Regions from separate parts of the Streptomyces sp. NPDC055140 genome, predicted to be linked through region 2. Evidence: predicted binding sites of a transcription regulator. Region 2 holds the regulator's gene; each other region holds the start of a gene.
What was found. The regulator HrcA, encoded in region 2, represses chaperone genes, less so after heat shock. The targets are predictions, from matches to a motif close to TTNGCACTCNGNNNNNCNGAGTGCNAA.
Positions count from the first base shown of each region.

Region 1: the regulator HrcA is predicted to act here: its motif matches at 1,586-1,612, upstream of ACWFR4_RS26430 (FmdB family zinc ribbon protein).
Region 3: the regulator HrcA is predicted to act here: its motif matches at 1,408-1,434, upstream of groES (co-chaperone GroES).

Region 1 is NZ_JBSGTG010000015.1:47,229-50,470, reverse strand. Features, by position in the region: gene ACWFR4_RS26435 (MFS transporter) at 133-1,425, shown strand; gene ACWFR4_RS26430 (FmdB family zinc ribbon protein) at 1,623-1,967, shown strand; gene ACWFR4_RS26425 (S-methyl-5'-thioadenosine phosphorylase) at 2,061-2,936, shown strand; gene ACWFR4_RS26420 (RcpC/CpaB family pilus assembly protein) at 3,146-3,242, shown strand, end outside.
Region 2 is NZ_JBSGTG010000007.1:46,720-49,961, forward strand. Features, by position in the region: gene dnaJ (molecular chaperone DnaJ) at 1-662, opposite strand, end outside; gene hrcA (heat-inducible transcriptional repressor HrcA) at 663-1,679, opposite strand; gene ACWFR4_RS15745 (MBL fold metallo-hydrolase) at 1,801-2,532, shown strand; gene ACWFR4_RS15750 (DUF3097 domain-containing protein) at 2,568-3,242, shown strand, end outside.
Region 3 is NZ_JBSGTG010000016.1:213,878-217,119, forward strand. Features, by position in the region: gene groL (chaperonin GroEL) at 1-846, opposite strand, end outside; gene groES (co-chaperone GroES) at 957-1,265, opposite strand; gene ACWFR4_RS28205 (polysaccharide deacetylase family protein) at 1,479-2,480, opposite strand; gene ACWFR4_RS28210 (polysaccharide deacetylase family protein) at 2,480-3,242, opposite strand, start outside.

The DNA of each region.
Region 1 (3,242 bases), on a different contig from region 2:
TCCCTTGCATACCCTGCATGGCCCAGGCCCTCCTGGCGCGGACCCCGGTATCACTCGGTTCCCGGCGCATGAGGACGGCTCTCGGCGCACCCCACCGGGTCAGCGCTACCAGGCGGCAGAAAGGCAAGGGCCGTGCCAGAGAATTACACGGCCACGGTCACCGGCAAGCGCCCCGGATACGGACAGCTGCTGCGCACCCGCGGCGCCTGGACGTTCCTGCTCCCCGGCTTCGCCGCCCGGCAGCCGTTCGCGATGCTCACCATCTCGACGGTCCTGCTCGTGCAGCACACCACCGGCTCGTACGGCACCGCCGGCGCCGTCTCCGCCACCACCGGCGTCTCCATGGCGCTGTTCGCCCCCTTCACGGGCAAGCTCGCCGACCGCTTCGGGCAGCGCGCCGTCCTAATGCCCGGCGTCCTGCTGCACACGGCGTCCGTGCTCCTGCTGACGCTGCTCGCGCTCAGCGACGCCCCCCTGTGGGCCCTGTTCGTCGCGGCGGTCCCGACCGGCGCCTCCACCCCGCAGATCGGACCCATGGTGCGGGCCCGCTGGGGCGTCAAGCTCCAGGGCTCGCCTCTGATGACCACGGCCGCCGCCTTCGAGTCGGTCACGGACGAGTTCACGTTCGTCCTCGGCCCGCTGTTCGCGACCGCCCTGTGCACCGGCGTGCACCCCGCCGCCGGTCTCGTCATGGAGGCGTCCCTGACGCTCGTGGGCGGCCTCCTGTTCGCCGCGCAGCGCGGCACGCAGCCTCGGCCCTCGCGATCCGTCGGCGACGTCCACGCACGCGTGGAGCACGTTTCCGCGCTGCGCGTCCCCGGAGTGCGCGTCCTGATCGTGGCGTTCCTCGGCATCGGCTCCGTCTTCGGCGGCATGCAGGTCGCCCTGGCCGCCTTCACCGAGTCGATCGGCGAGCCCGGCCTGAACGGTGTCCTGTACGGGACGTTCGCCGCGGGCAACATGCTCTCCGGCATCGTCTGCGGAGCCGTCGCCTGGAAGATCGCGCCCCAGCGCCGCCTCCTGCTCGCCTACACCGCCCTCGCCGTGACCGCCTCCGGCCTCTGGGCCGCGCAGTCCGTGCTCCTGCTCGCCGGGGTCGGCCTGCTGGTGGGCACGTGCATCGCTCCGGCCCTGATCACCGGCTACACGCTCGTCGAGAAGCTGGTCCCCCCGACCGCCCGCACCGAGGCCTTCACCTGGCTCACGGGCGCGGTCGCGCTCGGCCAGGCAGCGGCCGTCACGGTCGCCGGCCAGCTGGAGGACCGCCTCTGGGACGGCGCCGGATTCCTCGTCCCGATGGGCGGCACGGTGCTCGCCCTGCTGCTCCTGGCGACCCTGCGATCCCGCCTCGTGCCGCCACGCGTGACCAAGGTGGTCACGCGCGGAGCGGCCCATCGCGAACCTGTCGCGATCGGTGAGATGTGACGCACGTTTTCGCGGAATACGTCACTGTGACTCCGCCGCCGAGGCGGCTTCTCACTTGGGCTGACAGGCCCTCGTGACGGTCAAGCCCTGACCGCTTGCCCGATGGCAAGTGACGCACGTTACTCCAATTGCTGGCGGCACGGGTTAACATGGACGATCGTTAGCACTCATCGAGTGAGAGTGCCAGGAGGAAGCAAGTGCCGACGTACCAGTACCAGTGCACCGAATGCGGCGAGGGCCTCGAGGCGGTGCAGAAGTTCACCGATGACGCCCTGACCGTGTGCCCCAGCTGCGACGGACGCCTCAAGAAGGTGTTCTCGGCGGTCGGCATCGTCTTCAAGGGATCGGGCTTCTACCGCAACGACAGCCGCGGCTCCTCGTCGAGCAGCTCGCCGGCGCCGTCGTCCGCGAAGTCGGCCTCGGACACGAAGTCTTCGTCCTCGGACTCCAAGTCGTCCGGGTCGTCGTCCTCCACGTCGACGTCCTCGACCTCCGCTTCGTCTTCCTCTTCGAGCTCGTCCTCGAGCTCTTCCGCCGCGTAAGGCCGCTCGGCCGCTTCGGCCAAGTTCTTACGGAACCCTGTCGTCCACCGACGACAGGGTTTTCGGCGTTCCCGGACAGATACTGTGCCGGGCATGGCGAATACAGTTCCGGGCACGGCTAACACGGCGAACACACGGGTCACGGCCGAGATCGGCGTCATCGGCGGCTCCGGCTTCTACTCGTTCCTGGACGACGTGACCGAGGTCCAGGTCGACACCCCGTACGGAGCGCCGAGCGACTCGCTCTTCCTCGGCGAGATCGCGGGCCGCAAGGTCGCCTTTCTGCCCCGCCACGGCCGCGGCCACCATCTGCCGCCGCACCGCATCAACTACCGTGCCAACCTCTGGGCCCTGCGCTCGGTGGGCGTCCGGCAGGTCCTCGGCCCGTGCGCCGTGGGCGGCCTTCGGCCCGAGTTCGGGCCGGGGACACTCCTGGTGCCGGACCAGTTCGTGGACCGGACGAAGGCCCGTGCGCAGTCGTACTTCGACGGGGAGCCGCTGGCGGACGGGGCCGTGCCGAACGTGGTGCACGTGTCGCCCGCCGACCCGTACTGCCCGGCCGGGCGCCGGGTCGCCGTGAAGGCGGCACGCGGCCGTGACTGGGAGCCGGTGGACGGCGGGACTCTCGTCGTGGTCGAGGGGCCGCGGTTCTCGACCCGCGCCGAGTCCCGCTGGCATGCCGCCCAGGGCTGGTCGGTGGTCGGCATGACCGGTCACCCCGAGGCGATGCTCGCGCGTGAACTCGAGCTCTGCTACACGTCGTTGACCCTGGTCACCGACCTCGACGCGGGCGCCGCGTCGGGCGAGGGCGTGTCGCACGACGAGGTTCTCCAGGTCTTCGCCGCCAATGTGGACCGGCTGCGGACGGTGCTCTTCGACGCGGTGGCGGGACTGCCGGCGGAGGGCGAGCGGGACTGCCTGTGTGTGAGGGCGCTCGGGGGGATGGATCCGGGGATCGCGCTGCCGTAGCCGCGCGCTGAAAGGTGCTGAACGGTGTTGACCGGTGCTGAACTTTGCCTTCGGGTGAGGGAGTTGTCCACAACCGGCGAGTAGTGCACGGGGCTCAGCGGGAATCGGCGCGGGCCTGGATCGTGGAGCGCGAGGCGAGCTTTCGAGCTTGCGCGTTCCGAGGCTTTTCGATGTTGTCCGATGCCTCTCGATCCAGGTGGTGGTCGCCCATGTCCCCGTTCAGCACTCCCCCGACGTGCGAGGTCCCTCATTTCGCGCCGCTGCGGGTGCGCGGCGGGCGGTGGCGGTCACGGCGTGCGGGCCGGC
Region 2 (3,242 bases):
GCCGGGATCTTCACGGTGAGCGTGCGCCGCGAGCGGATGCGGCCGTCACCGGCGCACTCCGGGCACGGCGTCGGCACGACCGTGCCGAAGCCCTGGCACTGCGGGCACGGCCGCGAGGTCATGACCTGGCCCAGGAAGGACCGCGTGACCTGGGACACCTCGCCGCGACCGCGGCACATGTCACAGGTCTGCGCGGACGTGCCGGGCGCGGCACCCTCGCCGCTGCAGGTCGTACAGACGATGGCCGTGTCGACCTGGATGTCCTTGGTGGTCCCGAAGGCGGCCTCGTCCAGCTCGATCTCGAGCCGGATCATGGCGTCCTGGCCGCGGCGCGTGCGCGACCGGGGACCACGCTGGGACGCCGTTCCGAAGAACGCGTCCATGATGTCGGAGAAGTTCCCGAAGCCACCGGCGCCGAAGCCGCCGGCCCCGCCTCCGCCCGCCTGCGAGAGGGGGTCGCCGCCGAGGTCGTAGACCTGCTTCTTCTGCGGGTCCGACAACACCTCGTAGGCGGCGTTGATCTCCTTGAACCGCTCCTGTGTCTTCGGGTCCGGATTGACGTCCGGGTGAAGCTCACGGGCCAGCCTGCGGAAGGCCTTCTTGATCTCGTCCTGGGAGGCGTCGCGGCGCACGCCGAGTACGGCGTAGTAGTCCGTGGCCACTTACGACTCCGCCAGGATCTGTCCGACGTAACGTGCCACTGCGCGTACTGCTCCCATCGTTCCCGGATAGTCCATGCGGGTCGGTCCGACCACGCCGAGCTTGGCGACTGCCTCGCTGCCCGAACCGTAGCCGACCGAGACCACGGAGGTTGAGCTGAGTCCCTCATGGGCGTTCTCATGACCGATCCGTACGGCCATGCCCGAATCGTTGACCTCACCAAGGAGCTTGAGGAGCACGACCTGCTCCTCCAGCGCCTCCAGCACGGGCCGGATGGTGAGGGGAAAGTCATGTCCGAAGCGGGTGAGATTGGCGGTGCCGCCGATCATCAACCGCTCCTCGGTCTCCTCGACGAGAGTCTCCAGCAAAGTGGAGAGCACCGTCGCGACCGTGCCGCGGTCCTCCGTGTCGAAGGACTCCGGCAGGTCCTGCACCAGCTGCGGCACGTCCGCGAAGCGGCGTCCCGCGACCCTGCTGTTGAGCCGGGCCCGCAGATCGGCGAGAGAGGTCTCGCCGAACGGCGCCGGGCAGTCGATCATCCGCTGCTCGACCCGCCCCGTGTCCGTGATCAGTACGAGCATCACGCGGGCGGCGGCGAGCGAGAGCAGTTCCACGTGGCGCACGGTCGACCGCGTCAGGGACGGGTACTGCACCACGGCGACCTGCCGCGTCAGCTGCGCGAGCAGCCGCACGGTCCGGCCGACGACGTCGTCGAGGTCGACGGCGCCGTCGAGGAAGTTCTGGATGGCGCGGCGCTCGGGCCCCGTCATCGGCTTGACCGCCGTCAGTTTGTCCACGAACAGGCGGTAGCCCTTGTCGGTCGGGATCCGCCCGGCGCTCGTGTGAGGCTGGGCGATGAAGCCCTCCTCCTCGAGCGCCGCCATGTCGTTGCGCACCGTTGCCGGTGAGACGCCGAGGCTGTGCCGCTCGGTGAGCGCCTTGGAGCCGACCGGCTCCTCGGTCCCCACGTAGTCCTGGACGATGGCGCGCAGCACTTCGAGCCTGCGTTCACTGAGCATTCGCGCGCACCTCCAGCTGTGTCGTCCGCGGCTGGCACTCGGTGCGGCCGAGTGCCAATGGTCTCCGGGTCAGTGTACGGCCGGTGGGTACGGGCCCGGCAAGGGCGCTAGCGTCGGACCCGTGGACGACCTGGACTGGAATGCGGTGGGCTGGGAGGAGCTGTCCGCTCGGGCAGGGCGGGTCCGGCTGCCGGGCTGGGACTGCACGACGGGCCTTGTGGTGGGCGACGGGGCGGCGTTGCTCGTCGACACGGGTTCATCACTTCGTGAGGGTGCGGCGCTGCGGGCGGACACCCGGCGCCTCATCGGCCCGCAGGCACGCGTGACGCATATCGCGCTGACCCACCCCCATTTCGACCACGTTCTCGGCACGGCCGCGTTCGCCGGTGTCGAGGTGTACGGCGCCGCGGGCATCGACACGGTGCTCACGCGGGGCCGTGACGAGCTGCGGGCGTCCGCGGTGGCGCACGGCGTGCCGCACGAGCAGGCGGCCGAGGCCGCTGACGTGCTCGTCGTGCCGCATCACCGGGTGTGCGGGGAGTGGACGCTCGATCTGGGCAACGGGCTCCAGGCGCTGCTCGCGAACGTGGGCCCGGCGCACAGCGGGCACGACCTGGCGATCCTGGTGCCGGGCACGCCCGAGGTCGTCTTCTGCGGCGATCTGGTCGAGGAGTCGGGCGAGCCGCAGGCGGGCCGTGACGCGGTGCCGAGCCGCTGGCCGGCCGCCCTGGACCGGCTGCTGGAACTGGGCGGTGAAGATGCCGTGTACGTCCCCGGGCACGGAGCCGCGGTGAATGCGGAGTTTGTCCGTGCGCAGCGTGCCGCGCTGGCGGCGCGTTTCGGCGTGTCGTAACCGTACGGCCGTTCGCACTTCCTATCGTCTGCAGAATGCTCCCACCCGTCTCCCGCCACCGCCCTTCCAACGAAGGCCCTTCGGGCCCGCAACGCCGCCTGTACTCCCCCGACTTCACCCCGCCGTGGAAGAAGCAGCAGGCCGCCCCCGAGGTGGCGGCGGACGTGGATCTCGTGGTCGAGGAGGTCACGACCGGGTTCTGCGGGGCCGTCGTCCGCTGCGAGAAGACGGCCCAGGGCCCGACGGTGACCCTGGAGGACCGCTTCGGCAAACACCGGGTGTTCCCCATGGACCCGCGCGGCTTCCTGCTCGAAGGCCGGGTCGTCACCCTCGTACGTCCGGTGTCCGCCGCGCCCGTACGTCCCGCGCGCACGGCCTCCGGGTCGGTCGCGGTGCCCGGGGCGCGGGCGCGGGTCGCGCGGGCCGGGCGCATCTATGTGGAGGGCCGGCACGACGCGGAGCTGGTGGAGCGGGTCTGGGGCGACGACCTGCGCATCGAGGGCGTGGTCGTGGAGTACCTGGAGGGCGTCGACGACCTGCCCGCGATCGTCGCCGAATTCGCCCCGGGGCCCGACGCGCGGCTCGGTGTCCTCGTCGACCATCTGGTGCCCGGCTCGAAGGAGTCACGCATCGCGGCGCAGGTCACCGGCGAGCACGCGCTGGTCGTCGGCCACCCCTACATCGACGTGTGGGAGGCCGTGAAGCCATCG
Region 3 (3,242 bases), on a different contig from region 2:
ACCGAAGCCGGGCGCCTTGACGGCGACGGCGTTGAACGTGCCGCGGATCTTGTTCACGACCAGGGTCGACAGGGCCTCGCCCTCGACGTCCTCGGCGATGATCAGGAGCGGCTTGGAGCCACCGGCCTGGATGACCTTCTCGAGCAGCGGCAGCATGTCCTGGATGGAGGAGATCTTGCCCTGGTTGATCAGGATGTACGGGTCCTCGAGCACGGCCTCCATGCGCTCCTGGTCCGTCACGAAGTACGGAGACAGGTAGCCCTTGTCGAACGCCATGCCCTCGGTGAAGTCCAGCTCCAGACCGAAGGTGTTGGACTCCTCGACGGTGATGACACCGTCCTTGCCGACCTTGTCCATCGCCTCGGCGATGAGCTCGCCGACCTGCGAGTCCTGGGCGGACAGACCGGCGACGGCGGCGATGTCGGCCTTGTCCTCGATCGGACGGGCAGTCGCGAGGAGCTCCTCGGACACGGCCTTGACCGCGGCGTCGATGCCCTTCTTCAGGGCGGCCGGGGAGGCGCCGGCGGCGACGTTGCGCAGGCCTTCCTTGACCAGGGCCTGGGCGAGCACGGTGGCGGTGGTGGTGCCGTCACCCGCGATGTCGTTGGTCTTGGTCGCCACCTCCTTCACCAGCTGCGCGCCGAGGTTCTCGTACGGGTCGTCGAGCTCGACCTCGCGGGCGATCGTGACACCGTCGTTGGTGATGGTGGGAGCGCCGAACTTCTTGTCGATGACGACGTTGCGGCCCTTGGGGCCGATCGTCACCTTGACCGTGTCGGCAAGCTTGTTGACGCCGCGCTCGAGGGCGCGACGGGCGTCCTCGTCGAACTTCAGGATCTTCGCCATGGAGCTGTTAGTCCTCTCGAACGAACTGCGCCCCCGACGCCCGGCATGCTGAGAAGAGTCGCAGCTGAGTAGCGGGGTGCCAGGGGCGCAGAACTAAAACAGTGGGTGAATTACTTCTCGACGATCGCGAGCACGTCGCGAGCCGAGAGGACGAGGTACTCCTCGCCGTTGTACTTCACCTCGGTGCCGCCGTACTTGCTGTACAGCACGATGTCGCCGGTCTGCACGTCGAGCGGCAGGCGCTCGCCGTTCTCGAAGCGACCCGGGCCCACGGCGAGGACGACGCCCTCCTGGGGCTTCTCCTTCGCAGTGTCCGGGATGACCAGGCCAGAGGCGGTGGTCTGCTCGGCGTCGAGCGGCTGGACCACAATGCGGTCCTCGAGCGGCTTGATGGCAACCTTGGAGCTGGTGGTCGTCACGATCCGACCTCCCCCTTCGGAGATCACGGGGTTAACTGTCTGAGGTGGCGACCAGGTGGATCCGTCGTCGCGGGTGCCGGACCTGCCCGTCGCTATTGGCACTCTCCAGTGGGGAGTGCCAGGGCCGAGACTATGACTGCGATTAGCACTCGGTCAAGCGGAGTGCCAATTCAGTGATGGCGAGTCTTCCGCACGGCCCCTCCGGCCCGTCCGTCACAGGTAGTCCTCGAGCCTCCCCACCGTGAACCCCTGGGCCTCGATACGGCGCAGCAGCCGCGTCGTCGCCCCGCGCGGGTCGTCGCCGTCACGGAACTGGGCCCGGACGATGTCGCCGGGACGCAGCCGGCCCCCGTCCCCGTGACGCAGATCGTCGCTCCCCACCGAGGCGCGCCACAGGACCACGACGTCGACCCCGCAGGTGGCGGCGGCGCGCAGGGTGTTCTGGTCGTACTCGCCGAAGGGCGGGCGGAGGAGGCGGGGGCGGGTGCCGAAGCGGTTCTTCAGCCGGTCCTGCTGGCCGCAGATCTCGGCGCGCTGTTCGGCGTACGGGAGTGAGGGCAGGAAGTGGTGGTTCAGGGTCTGGTTCTGCACGCCCGCGCCGAGGGTCCGCAGCCTGCCGAAGTGGTCGTGGCCGGGGCCCGCGACGCGGTCCGTGAGGAAGACGCTGACGGGCAGCCGCAGGTCGCGGACCATGTCGGGGAAGTGAGGGTCGCGGTCCACGCCGTCGTCGAAGGTCAGGAAGACGACGCGGTCCTTGGTGCGGACGTGGTCCACGACAGGCGGGAGCGCATACGTTCGCGGTCCTGCCCCGGCCGCGTGGCGCGCCGGGGGTCTCGGCGCCGGGGCGAGCGGCGCGGAGAGTCCCCAGCGACGGTAGGCGTCCGGGGCGCGGCCGCCACGCGGAGTTGCGGCGTGACGCGCGGGGGCGTGAAGAGGCGCGACGCGCACCGGCCCGCCTCCCGCCCCCGCCTTCCCGGCCCCGCGCGCACCCCACGACCCGCCACCCCCCAGGCCCACGGCCGGTGTGACCGTGGGTGCCGCGTCGTGCGAGTGGCGGACCTTCTCGGCCGCCTTCCTGCTGAGCCGCTCGATCGGGTCCACGGACTGGGCGCACCCGGTGAGCAGCGCGGGTGCGAGGACACCGGCGGCCAGGGCGGTGGCGAGCAGCCGCCGGGGCCCGGTGCGCGCGTGGGCCCGGCGCGCCCGCACGGACATCACAGGTAGTCCTCCAGCCTGGCCACCGCGTACCCCTTGTCGGTCACGTACTTCATGAGCAGACGGACCATGTCGGGCATGGTGCCCTTCCACTGCTCACGGCCCCGGAAGTGGGTCAGGATGATGTCGCCGGGGTGCAGGTCCTGGTCCCCCTCGCGCCACTCGACGTGGTCGACGTACACCTCTTCGTTCCAGATCGGCGCGTACTTGATGCCGCAGGACTTGGCGGCGCGCAGCGTGTCCCGGTTGTAGTTGCCGTACGGCGGGCGGAAGAGGACGGGCCGCTTGCCGTACTGCGTCTGCATGATGTTCTGCATGCCGCAGATCTCGCGCTTCTGCCCCGCGTAGGACAGGCGGGGCAGATACGGGTGCGTCAGCGTGTGGTTGTTCAGCGTGACGCCGCGGGACTGCATTTTTCCGAAGTAGCCGTAGTCGTCCTTCACCAGGTAGTTGCTGAGGAAGGCGGTGTACGGGATCTTCAGGTCACTCATCATCTTCAGGAACGCCGGGTCCTTCTCGGAGCCGTCGTCGATGGTGAGGAACACGACCTTGTCCTTGGTCGGTACGGTCGTGAAGACGGGCGGCAGATCCTCCTGGCCGTCGACCTCGAAGCCCTTACGGGCCCTGATCACGGGCTTCTCGGCGGGCGCGGGCGGCGCGAGGAGCGGCGGCTTCGACAGGCGCCACTTCTTGGCCATCGCGACCCGGGCGGCCTGGGCGGCACGCGTCTTGCCCTCGTAGGAGTCGAGGGCGCGGGCGGGC